Regions from separate parts of the Streptomyces sp. NPDC049541 genome, predicted to be linked through region 1. Evidence: riboswitches for the same ligand, from Rfam matches in the RefSeq annotation. Region 1 holds a riboswitch; each other region holds the start of a gene.
What was found. A riboswitch is a leader RNA that binds a small molecule or an ion and turns the genes downstream of it on or off. The one in region 1 is predicted to bind ZMP and ZTP.
Positions count from the first base shown of each region.

Region 2: it holds a riboswitch for ZMP and ZTP, as region 1 does, so the genes downstream of both, ACIBW9_RS20360 (glycine hydroxymethyltransferase) here and ACIBW9_RS09375 (phosphoribosylaminoimidazolecarboxamide formyltransferase) in region 1, are expected to answer to the same signal.
Region 3: it holds a riboswitch for ZMP and ZTP, as region 1 does, so the genes downstream of both, ACIBW9_RS27400 (bifunctional 5,10-methylenetetrahydrofolate dehydrogenase/5,10-methenyltetrahydrofolate cyclohydrolase) here and ACIBW9_RS09375 (phosphoribosylaminoimidazolecarboxamide formyltransferase) in region 1, are expected to answer to the same signal.

Region 1 is NZ_JBITLY010000002.1:493,808-497,855, reverse strand. Features, by position in the region: gene ACIBW9_RS09380 (ATP-binding protein) at 1-1,951, opposite strand, end outside; ZMP/ZTP riboswitch at 2,021-2,105, shown strand; gene ACIBW9_RS09375 (phosphoribosylaminoimidazolecarboxamide formyltransferase) at 2,137-3,291, shown strand; gene ACIBW9_RS09370 (IMP cyclohydrolase) at 3,337-4,017, shown strand; gene ACIBW9_RS09365 (TIGR03943 family putative permease subunit) at 4,004-4,048, opposite strand, start outside.
Region 2 is NZ_JBITLY010000005.1:230,516-234,563, reverse strand. Features, by position in the region: gene ACIBW9_RS20370 (hypothetical protein) at 1-168, shown strand, start outside; gene ACIBW9_RS20365 (hypothetical protein) at 348-1,019, shown strand; gene ACIBW9_RS20360 (glycine hydroxymethyltransferase) at 1,092-2,543, opposite strand; ZMP/ZTP riboswitch at 2,589-2,678, opposite strand; gene rocD (ornithine--oxo-acid transaminase) at 2,781-3,986, shown strand.
Region 3 is NZ_JBITLY010000007.1:397,745-401,792, forward strand. Features, by position in the region: gene ctaD (cytochrome c oxidase subunit I) at 1-181, opposite strand, end outside; gene ACIBW9_RS27390 (RNA polymerase sigma factor) at 287-847, shown strand; gene ACIBW9_RS27395 (CU044_5270 family protein) at 840-1,814, shown strand; gene ACIBW9_RS27400 (bifunctional 5,10-methylenetetrahydrofolate dehydrogenase/5,10-methenyltetrahydrofolate cyclohydrolase) at 1,815-2,663, opposite strand; ZMP/ZTP riboswitch at 2,686-2,769, opposite strand; gene ACIBW9_RS27405 (nuclear transport factor 2 family protein) at 2,873-3,238, opposite strand; gene ACIBW9_RS27410 (hypothetical protein) at 3,411-3,704, shown strand; gene ACIBW9_RS27415 (type III PLP-dependent enzyme) at 3,789-4,048, opposite strand, start outside.

The DNA of each region.
Region 1 (4,048 bases):
CCCGCGTGCGTACGGCGATCTCCTGGGCCTCGGTGAGGAGTTCATCGGCGCCGGGACGGCCGCAGCGGGTGCGCACCCGGGCCAGGACGGTCAGGGCCGGGCAGCGCGCGGGCAGGAAGTCGTGGATGCCGAACTCCGCATGCCGCTCGGCCTCGTCCCAGTCGGCGGCGGCCAGCCGGCGTATGGCCAGCTCTACATGGAGATAGGTGAGGAAGCCGAGATGTTCGGCCCGGTCGGCCAGGTCCATGGCCGGGGGCAGGAAACGGTCCGCCTCCGCGTACTGCAGGTGGTCGAGCAGGGTCCAGATGAGATTGGCGTAGGCGCGGCAGGCGTGCTCGACCTCCCCGGCGTCCAGGGCGACCTCGAGGCTCTCCTCCAGCTGGCGGCGCCCGCCGGGGTCTCCGCCGCGCCAGCGGGCCGTGCCCATGTTGTTGAGGGCGTGCGAGAGGATCGCAGCGTCCTGGGTCTTCTGCGCTAGCACGATGGCCCGTTCGGCGTGTTCGACGGCCTCGGGATAGCGATCGGACAGCATCCGCAGCTGGGCGATGTTGCTGACCGCAAGGGCCAGCAGCCGGTCGTCGCCCGCGTGTTCCAGGACGGCGACGGCCTCACGGGCGGCCTCCTGCGCCTCGTCGGCGTCCCCGGCCCACCAGTGGATACGGGAGAGCCAGCGCAGGTCGGCGCCGAGGGCGAAGGTGTCGCCGAGGGAGCGGCGCAGGGCGACCGCCTCGCGCTGGGCGGTCACGGCGGCGGCCGAGTCGGCGATGGTGTAGCTCTCCACAGCATGGCGTTCGAGCAGGTCGGCGAGGTCGGGCGGAGGGTAGCGGTGCCGTTGCTGCAGGACGAGGCGCAGTTGGGCGGCGGCCTCGCGGTGCGCGCCGGCTCCCGCGGCGTCGCGGGCGGCGTCGGGTCCGTAGCGGGCGATGGCGTCCTGGTCGCCGGCCTGGGCGGCGTGGTGGACGATGCGGGCGGCGTCGGAACCTGGCCGGGCCACCAGGGCCGCGAGGACGTTGCGGTCGAGGTCGATGCGCCGGGCGGTGGGCACGGAGTCGGCGACCGCCCGCCGGATCAGCTCGTGCCGGAAGGCCACCCGGTCCGGGCTCACGGCCAGCAGCCCGCGCTGCTCGGCCGCCGCAAGGACGGTCACCCCGCCTTTGAGCAGCGCGTCGACCAGTGGGCGTTCGACCGCCGAGGGGACGACGGCGAGCTGCTCCAGTGCGTCGACGACGGCGGGTTCCAGTCCGCGCAGCCGGGCGAGCACGGCGTCGACGACGGTCGGGGGCACTCCCCCGGTGCCGCCGGAGGCGAGGACCTCGGCGACGAAGAAGGGGTTCCCGGAGGTGACTTCGTAGACCTGGGCCGGGTCGAGCCGGCCGGCCGCGCTGAGCGTGCGGACGGCGTCGAGTGACAGCCTGGCCAGGGGCAGGCGGTGCACGCGGGGTGCGCGGGAGACCTGGCCGAGGAGGTGGCGCAGGGGGTGTCCGCGGCTCAGCTCGTCGTCGCGGTAGGTGAGGACGAGCAGGGCGGGCAGCCGCTCCATGCGCCGGACGAGGAAACGCAGGGCGTCCAGGGAGGCCTCGTCGGCCCAGTGCACGTCCTCGACGACGAGTACCGCAGGGTGCGGGGTCACGGCCAGCTCTCCGTGCAGGGCCTCGTAGACGCGGTGGCGGTCGCCGCCCTCGGTGACCGCGCGGGCGAGTTCGGCGCCGACGCTGCCGACGAGGTCGCGGAACGGCCCGAGGGGGCGCCGGGTGGCGAGGTCGTCGCACTGTCCGACTAGCACGCGGGCCTGCCCTGGGAGCCGGTCGGGCATGGCTCTGACCAGGCTGGACTTGCCTATTCCGGCCTCACCGAAGACGAGCAGCACCGAACCGGCCCCGTCGGCCGCCTCCCGTGCGGCCGTGGCCAGCCGTGCCAGCTCGGGCTCGCGCTCGAGGATCCCCCGGTCCACGCGGCCGATTCTGCCACCGGAGCGGGACGGGATGACGGGCCCTGCCGGTCATGTGTTGCCGGTAGAGTCAGGTCCGGCCGCGACTGGCGAGGGTGGACGACCACCGGGGAGCGGCCGTGGTTCAGCGTGAGCGTCGACCGCCTGGGCGCCTCCGTCAGTGATGTTCCCGCTGAGGAGGCCATGACGTGGATCTGCGGTACGGAATGAACCCGCAGCAGCAGGCGGATGCCACTCCGGTGCGGCCCGGCCGGTGGCCGGTTCGGGTGGTGCATGGAAGCCCGTCGTACATCAACCTGCTCGACGCCCTGAACGGCTGGCAGCTGGTACGGGAGGCGAGCCGCTCCCTCGGCCGGCCGGCGGCCGCTTCCTTCAAGCACGTCTCACCCGCCGGTGCGGCCGTGGCCGGGCCCGTCGACGAGGTGACGGCACGGCTCCACGGTGTCGACCAGGCCGAGGTCGGTGCCCTGACCAGTGCGTATCTGCGCGCGCGGGACGCGGACCCGAAGTCGTCCTACGGGGACTTCGCCGCCGTGTCGCACCCGGTCGACGAGGAGCTCGCCGAACTGCTGGCCCCCGTCGTGTGCGACGGCATCGTCGCGCCCGGCTATGCGCCGGGCACCGTCGGCGGACTCGGCAGGAAGAAGAACGGCCGCTTCCTCGTCCTGGAGGCGGATCCGGCCTTTGTGCCGCCGGAGCGGGAGACGCGCGAGGTCTTCGGTCTGCGGCTGAGTCAGCAGCGGGACGAAGTGCCGTGTGCGGAAACGCTGTTGGAGAACGTCGTGTGCGGCACACTTCCCGCGACGGCCGTGGAAGACCTTCTGCTGGGCCTGGTGGTGCTGCGCCACACGCAGTCGAACTCGGTGTGCTTCGTGCGTGACGGGGCGACACTGGGCATCGGCGCGGGACAGCAGTCCCGTGTCGACTGCACACGGCTTGCGGGGGCGAAGGCCGACACCTGGTGGCTGCGGCGCCATCCGGTGGTGCGCGCGCTCGCCTTCCGGCCGGGCGTCCGGCGCCAGGACCGGGTCAACTGGCAGATCCGCTTCATCGAGGGTGACCTCACGGCGGACGAGAGGGCCAGGTTGTCCGCCGCACTGTCGCAGCCGGTGCCGGAGTTCACGGCCGGCAGCCGCGCCGAGTGGACGGCACGCCTGAAAGGGGTCGCGTTCGTCTCGGACGGTGCTCTGCCGTTCCGCGACAACGTCGACCACGCACAGCGGCACGGTGTCGACCACATCGCCGAGCCGGGCGGATCGATCCGCTCCGCGGAGGTCGAGGACGCCTGCCGCGAGCACGGGATCGCCCTGGTCCGGACCGGCCTCAGGCTCTTCCACCACTGAGCGACGCCTTGCCGGCCCCTCCCCCCGACCAGAAAGCGCATCAGCATGCCAACCCTTCATGACCTGTTGTCCGCCAACCCCTACCCCGGCCGCGGAGTCCTGTGCGCCCGCACCCGCTCCGGGGCCGTGCTGGGCGGCTACTTCCTCACCGGCCGCAGCCCGGCCTCACGCGAGCGCGCGCTCCGGCTGATCGACGACGACCTCGTGGTGGGGCCGCTCATCCCCAAAGTGCGCGATCCCCTGCGTCACTACGCCGCCGCCACGACCACGCGAGACTGGCTGGTGCTGGGCAACGGAGAGCAGGTGTCCCAGGCCGCGGAACGGCTCAGGGCGGGAGCCTCGCCGACCGAGGCGGTCAGCGGCTTCGAGTACGAACCCGACCCCCCGATCCGCACCTCCCGCCTCACGGCGCTGATCAGCCGCGACGGCGGACGCACCACCGTCTTCGGGGCCGCCCGTCCCAGCCGCGCCGCACGCCCGACCAGCAACGTGATGACCCTCGCCGTACAGGATCTGCAACCGGGCGAGGCGGTCCTGCTGACCACCTACGACTCCGACGGCGAACAGGTCTTGGTTGCCGCTCCTTTCACCGAGGTCACGGTCGACGCCGGGAACGGGCCGGGCCTGTTGGACGAGATCTGGTGGGCGCTCGACGAACGGTTCAGGATCGCTGCCGCCGTCGTCGACCCTGTTCGAGGAGCTGGATCCGCCCTCACGAAGGCGTGAGCGGAAGGTCGTCCGTGTAGGCGTTGACCGG
Region 2 (4,048 bases), on a different contig from region 1:
GTCGACACCGAGGGGAACCGCTTCACCCGCCGGGAGCGGACCGCGGGGCCGACGCTGCTGTGGACCCACCGGACCGGGGCGGGGGCCGTGACACTCCGGTTGGAGGGCGTGGCGTCCGAGCACCGGGCCGTGGAGATCGCTAAGTCGCTGGAGAAACCCTCGAAATAGCGCGGTCGGGGTGGGAACCCCGACGGTTCGGGCGGTGTACCAGAAGTGACAGGCGGCTCGGAGAAGAGCCGTACGACACCGACCGCTGGGGGGACTTGATGCATGGGTGGCGGGACAGTCGGGCGAGGGTGCGGGTCGCCGCTCTCTTCACGGCGGTGGTGGCGGTGGCCCTGTGCGGAATGCCGCTGGCCGCGGCATCCGGCGGGGCGGGCGCGGCGGCCCAGGCACAGGTCCGGGACGTCCCCGACCTGGCGATGATCGTCGCGGGCGGCACCGGGCGGACGACGGTGCTGCGGTCCGGCGAGCCGGCCTTCGCCCGGCTGCGGCAGCTGTTACGGCCCACCTACGCGGGGACGGAGCGGGTGCCGGACGCCTGGGTCGAGGGGCGCCATCCACCGGTGGCCTTCACGGTGGTCTGGGGGCTGACGGGCGTCGGGGGCTGGCCGCAGACGACGCGTCCGCCGGGCGGTGACGTGGCCGTCGAGCGCCAGGACCAGCTGTTCGTGGCGGCGGACGGCACGCCCTGGATACGCACCGATCCCGCACCGGCCGTGCAGGACGACGACATCCGCTGGCATCGGGCACCCCGCTCGGTGTTTGTGCAGCTGGAGCAGGCGAAAGTGCTGAGCGGCCTGGGCGACGGGGCGGCCGGGCCCGGCGGGAGCGGCACCGGCGGTGACGGGGCCGCCGGGCAGGGGGCCGCACGGAGCGGTGTCCGGTGGGCGGTGCCCGGGGCGGCTCTTGGGCTCGTGGTCGGGGCGGGCGGGGCGCTGCTGATACGCCGCGCGGCGGCCCGGCAGGGTGCCGGACCGCCGCGGGAGGAACCACGCCAGGAACTCATCGAGCTCTGAGCGTCACCGGTCGCTGAGCCTCACCGATCTCCGAACGCCATCGATCTTTGACAACTCAAGAGAGGGCGCTGGTCAGCCCAGGTCGATCTCCGGGTACAGCGGGAAGCCGGCCACGAGGTCGGTGGCGCGGCGGGAGATCTCGTCGGCGATCTTCGGGTCGAGGACGTGCTGCGCCTTGGACGGGGCGCCCGACTTGGTGGTGCCCGGCTCGGCGGTGGTGAGGACGCGGTCGATCAGGCCCGCGACCTCGTCCATCTCGGCGGTGCCCAGGCCGCGCGTGGTCAGGGCGGGGGTGCCGATGCGGATGCCGGAGGTGTACCAGGCGCCGTTGGGGTCGGCGGGGATGGCGTTGCGGTTGGTGACGATGCCCGAGTCGAGCAGGGCCGCCTCGGCCTGGCGGCCGGTCAGGCCGTAGGAGGTGGCCACGTCGATGAGGTTGAGGTGGTTGTCCGTGCCACCGGTGACGAGGGTGGCGCCGCGGCGGATCAGGCCCTCCGCCAGCGCGCGGGAGTTGTCGACGATGCGCTGGGCGTAGTCCCGGAACGAGGGCTGACGCGCCTCGGCGAAGGCGACCGCCTTGGCGGCCATGACGTGCGGGAGCGGGCCGCCGAGGACCATCGGGCAGCCGCGGTCGACCTGGTCCTTGAGGGAGTCGTCGCACAGGACCATGCCGCCGCGCGGGCCGCGCAGCGACTTGTGGGTGGTGGTGGTGACGATCTGGGCGTGCGGGACCGGGTCGAAGTCGCCGGTCAGCACCTTGCCCGCGACCAGGCCGGCGAAGTGCGCCATGTCCACCATCAGGGTCGCCCCGACCTCGTCGGCGATCTCCCGCATGATGCGGAAGTTCACCAGCCGCGGGTAGGCGGAGTAGCCGGCGACGATGATCAGCGGCTTGAACTCGCGGGCCGAGACGCGCAGGGCCTCGTAGTCGATGAGGCCGGTGGCGGGGTCGGTGCCGTAGGAGCGCTGGTCGAACATCTTGCCGGAGATGTTCGGGCGGAAGCCGTGGGTGAGGTGTCCGCCGGCGTCCAGGGACATGCCGAGCATGCGCTGGTTGCCGAAGGCCTGGCGGAGTTCGGCCCAGTCGGCCTCGGTGAGGTCGTTGACCTGGCGGGCGCCCGTCTTCTCCAGGAAGGGGGCCTCGACGCGGTCGGCGAGGACGGACCAGAAGGCGACGAGGTTGGCGTCGATGCCGGAGTGCGGCTGGACGTAGGCGTGGCGGGCGCCGAAGAGCTCCTTGGCGTGTTCGGCGGCGAGCGACTCGACGGTGTCGACGTTGCGGCAGCCTGCGTAGAAGCGGCGGCCGATGGTGCCCTCGGCGTACTTGTCGCTGAACCAGTTGCCCATCGCGAGGAGGGTGGCCGGGGAGGCGTAGTTCTCGGAGGCGATCAGCTTGAGCATCTCGCGCTGGTCGTGGACCTCCTGGCCGATGGCGTCGGCGACGCGCGGCTCGACGGCGCGGATCACGTCGAGGGCGGCACGGAAGGCGGTGGACTCGGTGGAGAGGGGCTGCTGCTCTGACATGTCGTCGGCCTCCGGGTGGCGTGGCGTGCAAGCGGTCACGGTTCTCGGTCTGGCCCAGGCGCACGGCACTCGGTCACGCATGGGTCGCTCCCCGATGGTCCGTCCCATCCTTGCGCGCCAGTCACGACCCGTCGATCAGCCTACCGGCCACGCCGGAGAGCGCAGGTCCCGCGTCCACCATGCGAGCGACCATAGGAAGAGGGGGCCGCTGCAACCGCCACACCACCGGGAGGTCCCGTGACCACGACGGACGCGCTCATCGCCGCCGCCGACGCGCACAGCGCGCACAACTACCACCCGCTGCCCGTGGTCGTCGCCTCCGCGGACGGGGCGTGGATGACGGATGTGGAGGGGAGGCGGTATCTGGACCTGCTGGCCGGTTACTCGGCACTCAACTTCGGGCATCGCAACCGGCGGCTGGTGGAGGCGGCGAAGGCGCAGCTGGAGCGGGTGACGCTGACGTCGAGGGCGTTTCATCACGACCGGTTCGCGGCCTTCTGCTCCGAACTCGCCGAGCTGTGCGGTATGGAGCTGGTACTGCCGATGAACACCGGCGCGGAAGCGGTGGAGACGGCCGTGAAGACGGCCCGGAAATGGGGCTACCGGGTCAAGGGCGTGCCCGCGGAGATGGCGAAGATCGTGGTCGCGGGCAACAACTTCCACGGCCGCACGACGACCCTCGTCAGCTTCTCCACCGACCCGGAGGCCCGGGCGGACTTCGGTCCGTACACGCCGGGCTTCGAGATCGTGCCGTACGGGGATCTGACGGCGATGCGGTCGGCGGTCACGGAGAACACGGTGGCGGTGCTGCTGGAGCCGATCCAGGGCGAGGCGGGGGTGCTGGTGCCGCCCGCCGGCTATCTGCCCGCGGTGCGGGAGCTGACGCGCGAACGGAACGTGCTGTTCGTGGCGGACGAGATCCAGTCGGGCCTCGGCCGGACCGGAAAGACCTTCGCGTGCGAGCACGAGGGCGTGGTGCCGGATGTGTATGTGCTCGGCAAGGCGCTGGGCGGCGGGATCGTGCCGGTGTCGGCGGTGGTGTCGTCGGCCGAGGTGCTCGGAGTGTTCCGGCCCGGTGAGCACGGTTCGACGTTCGGCGGGAATCCGCTGGCCTGTGCGGTGGCGCTGGAGGTGATCGCGATGCTGCGGACGGGCGAGTTCCAGGCGCGGTCCGCGGAGCTGGGCGGTCATCTGCACCGGGAACTGGGGGCGTTGACCGGCACGGGCCGGGTGCGGGCGGTGCGCGGGCGGGGGCTGTGGGCGGGCATCGACATCGCGCCGCGGTACGGCACCGGGCGGGAGGTGTCCGAGAAGCTGATGGAGCGCGGGGTGCTGGTGAAGGACACCCATGGGCCGACGGTGCGGATCGCGCCGCCGTTGGTGATCGCGAAGGAGGACCTGGACTGGGGGCTCGCGCAGTTGCGGGCGGTGCTCGGGATCTGAGCGGCTCGACGGGGGCGATGAAACGGTGGCGTTCTGGGACCTTGCGTAGGTATGTGAAGCAT
Region 3 (4,048 bases), on a different contig from region 1:
GCATCGTGAACGCCTGGTTGAACTGCTCGTTCGACATGATCTGCAGACCAGGCCGGGCCAGCTCGGCGCGCATCAGCAGCGCCATCACGCCGCCGATCAGGAAGAACGCGAACGACGTGACGAGGTAGAGCGTCCCGATCGTCTTGTGGTCAGTGGTCGTCAGCCACTTGAGGTGCCTCATGCCCCGCCTGTGTCCGCTCCGGGCACGCCGGTCACACTCGGGTGACGCGTCGAGAATCACGGAAACGGGTGTGACGATCCGGACGGTGCCGGACACGAACGGGACATGAGCAACGACGAGATCTTCGCCGCTGCCTATCGCGAGCACTACTGGGCGGTCAGCCGCTATGTCGCGCGGCGACTGGGCGGTCGGGCCGACGAGGTGGAGGAAGTGGTGGCGGAGGTGTTCACGGTCGCCTGGCGACGCCGGGCCGACCTGCCGGGATCCCCGCTGCCCTGGTTGTACGGCGTGGCCCGCAACTGCCTGGCGAACGCGGTACGCGGCTACGGGCGGCGCCGCCGGCTGGTCGACCGCCTGGGCAACGACGAGACCGCTCACGGCCGGCAGATCGTGGCGAGCCCCGACGCGGAAACCCCGGGCGGCTGGGTGCACGAGGCTTTGGCCCGGCTGTCCGAGACCGACCGGGAGGTGCTGCGCCTGACGGCATGGGAGGAACTGGGCATCGACGAGGTCGCCGTCGCCCTCGGCTGTGGACCGAGGGCCGCATCGATGCGGCTGCACCGTGCCCGGCGGCGGCTGAGAGCCGAGATAGACCGTATGGGTCCCCCGCGGTCCCCTGCGACCTCCGCCGACGCGACCTCCTCGAAGGAACACGGCCATGGCTGACGAACTCGAACTCCTGCGCCGCGCCAACCCGGTGCCGGCCGACGGCCCTCACTACGGAGACGGCCCCCTCGACCACCACGCCGAACGCCGGCTCAACCGGCTGCTGCACGAACGCCCCACGGGCCGCCGCCGCACCCGGCTCCTCTGGAGCCTCGCCGCCACCGCCGTCGTCGCCACGACCGCGCTGACAGTGCTGCTCAGCGGCCCCGGCACCGCGCCCGCGGTCGCCGCACCCCGCCCGCTGGTCGTCCAGGCCGACTCCACCCCCGTACCCCTGGAGGAACTGGCCGACCGTGCACAGCGGCAGGCCACGGCGGAGGATGCGCCGAAGCTGCGCAAGGGCACGCATGTGCAGTCCTGGAGCCTCGGCATGAGCGAGGACAAGCCCCCGATCACGCTTCCCGAGGAGCGCGTCGTGCGCTGGAAGGCCGACGGCAGCCACACCGAGCTCGTGGTGGCGACCGACCCCCGCCACCCCGGCCGGCCGGTCCTGCGCGACGACGGCGGCGATCCGCACCTGGTCGAGGACGGCCATGTCATCAGCAGCCGGACGTTTCCGCCCAGCTGGAGCGACGCGCCGCCCGAGTCGCCCCCGCCGAACGACACGGCGCGGCTGCGGGCCTATCTCCAGGAGGCCGCATACACCCGCACCAGGCTGACGACCCCCGAACTCCTCGACGCCGTCGCGGAGTTGCTCGACCACTGGACCCTCGGGGCCCGCGAGTCCGCGACGCTGGCCAGGCTTCTCGCGGGCACCGGGGGGCTGCGGCCGGTCGGCCAGGTCACGGACCGGCTCGGGCGGCCAGGCCAGGCGTACGAGTACCAGGGCGCGGGCTACCGGCGGATGCTGATCATGCAGCCGTCCACCGGTGCGGTCCTCGGCCTGGAGACCGTCTTCACCAGGGCGGAGCCGGAGTACGGCGTCAAGGCCGGCGATGTCATGGACTACAGCGCCTGGATGCGCTGATCACACTCCGAGCTGCCGGGCGGCGGCAGCCACGGTCTGCTCCAGCAGCGTGGCGATCGTCATCGGACCGACACCGCCCGGCACCGGAGTGATCAGACCGGCCCGCTCCACGGCCGAGTCGAAGTCGACGTCGCCGACGTTGCCCGGGTTGTAACCGGCGTCGATCACGACAGCGCCGGGCTTGATGTCCTCGCCTCGGATCAGCCGCGGCCGCCCCACGGCGGCGACCACGATGTCCGCCTCCCGCACGACCGAGGACAGGTCCCGGGTACGGGAGTGGCAGTACGTCACCGTGGCGTCGCGGGCGAGCAGCAGCATGCCGGCCGGCTTGCCGAGGATGGCGCTGCGGCCCACGACCACGGCCCGCTTCCCGGACGGGTCGACGCCGTACTCGTCGAGCAGCCGCATGATGCCGCCCGGCGTGCACGACACGAAGCCCGGCAGGCCGAAGCTCATCGTCGCGAACGAGGCGAAGGTGACGCCGTCGACGTCCTTCTCGGGCGCGATCGCCTCGAACGCGGCCCGCTCGTCGATGTGCTCGCCCATCGGGTGCTGCAGCAGAATGCCGTGCACAGCAGGGTCGCTCGACAGGGAGCGCAGAGCGCCGACGAGTTCCTCGGTCGTCGTGGCGGCGGGAAGTTCCACCTGGCGCGACTCGATACCGGCCTTGCGGCAGCGGTTGCGCTTCATCCGGACATAGGTGACGGAGGCGGGGTCCTCGCCGACCAGAACCGTCGCCAGACAGGGCGCCGTTCCCGTCCGTGCGGTGAGGTCGGCCGCCCGCTTGGCGGTGTCCTCGACGATGCGCCGGGCAAGGGAGGTGCCGTCGATGAGCCGGGCCTGGGGCATGATCCACTCCTGGGCTGGTGTGACGTGTCGCCCAGGCGCACGGCATCGACTCCGCGTGGCCGCTCCCCGGTGGTGCTCCACCTCAGCGCCAGTCACGGCCCGCCCTCAGACTAGCCGAGCCGCCACAGCGGTCAGCAGCCGCTGTCACCGGGCTGCCGAGAAGGTCCAGGGCGACCGCGAGGTGACCTGGACCCTCGCGGTTCTGCGTCCTACTCGTCCCATGCCTGGATCAGGACCTCTTCGGCGATCTTGCCGTCCCGCAGCGTGATCATCGATTCGGCCAGGACACGCGTTCCGTCCGCGTACTGGCAGGACTGGCTGTAGGCGGCGTGGTCGCCCTGAACGATGCACTGGTCCACGTGGTGCGTCATGTCGCGGCTGTAGATGTCCTCGAACATCGCGCCGATCTCCTGGCGACCGCGCAGGACCTTGGGCTGGCTGGGCTGGGTGTTGCGGTCCACGATGCGTATCTGCGCGTCGTCCGCATAGAGCGACAGAAGATCCGCCGCAGTGTGTCCTTCGATCCCCTTGCGCAGGGTGTCCGCGCTGAAGCCGGGAGTTGCCGTGGTGCCCATCATGACCTCCTTCGAGGGCCGCGACCCGAGGAGCTGCGGGCCGCGAAGTACCTCTCCTTCGAGGCTCCTCCGCCGCGGCAGCCTCGGCAAGCGCAACCGGAGCACTGCCCCTGATGGGTGAGCGCCGGGGCGCGGCCGTGACCGTCGCGGGCCTGGTGACGTTGTGGGAAGCATGATCTCAACACGACGTATCGTCGCCGCCGTTGGTCTCGCCGCAGGAATCACCGCCCTTGCCGCGCCGCTCGCCTGCGCGTCCGACGCGACCATCCAGAACAAGGACGCCAGCGAGCTCAACCCGATCGCCACGCTCGACTCGCTCGCCCAGAGCGGCATCCCGGCGGAGCGCAGGGCCGAGGTGCCGCGCCCCTCCGAGCAGCTGCGGCACCTGAACCGCCTCAACAACCTCGAGCAGCTGGACCGGGTCGCCCGCATGGGAGCCGCCAGCGGGTTCCCGGGGGCCCTGTAACCCCGCCGACGCCGCATCGAACGTCCCCCCACAGCGAAAGGGCCGCCCGGAGAGGGCGGCCCTTTCGCTGGGCCGGTGACCTGATCACAGCCCGGCGGTTGAAGGGTGAAGGAAGTGGAAACCGGGCCGGGGGTGCATCAGGAAGTCATGGTGCGAGATGTTCCACGCATAGGCGCCCGCGAGCGAGAACACCACCCGGTCGCCGGCCCTGAGCCCCGGCGTGCAGGCGCGGCGGGCCAGGACGTCCTTCGGGGTGCACAGCTGCCCGGCCAGGGTGACCCGCTCGCCTTCGGCGGCCGAGCGCGGCCACGGGTGCGGCCAGGCGTCCACCTTCAGCACCGAAC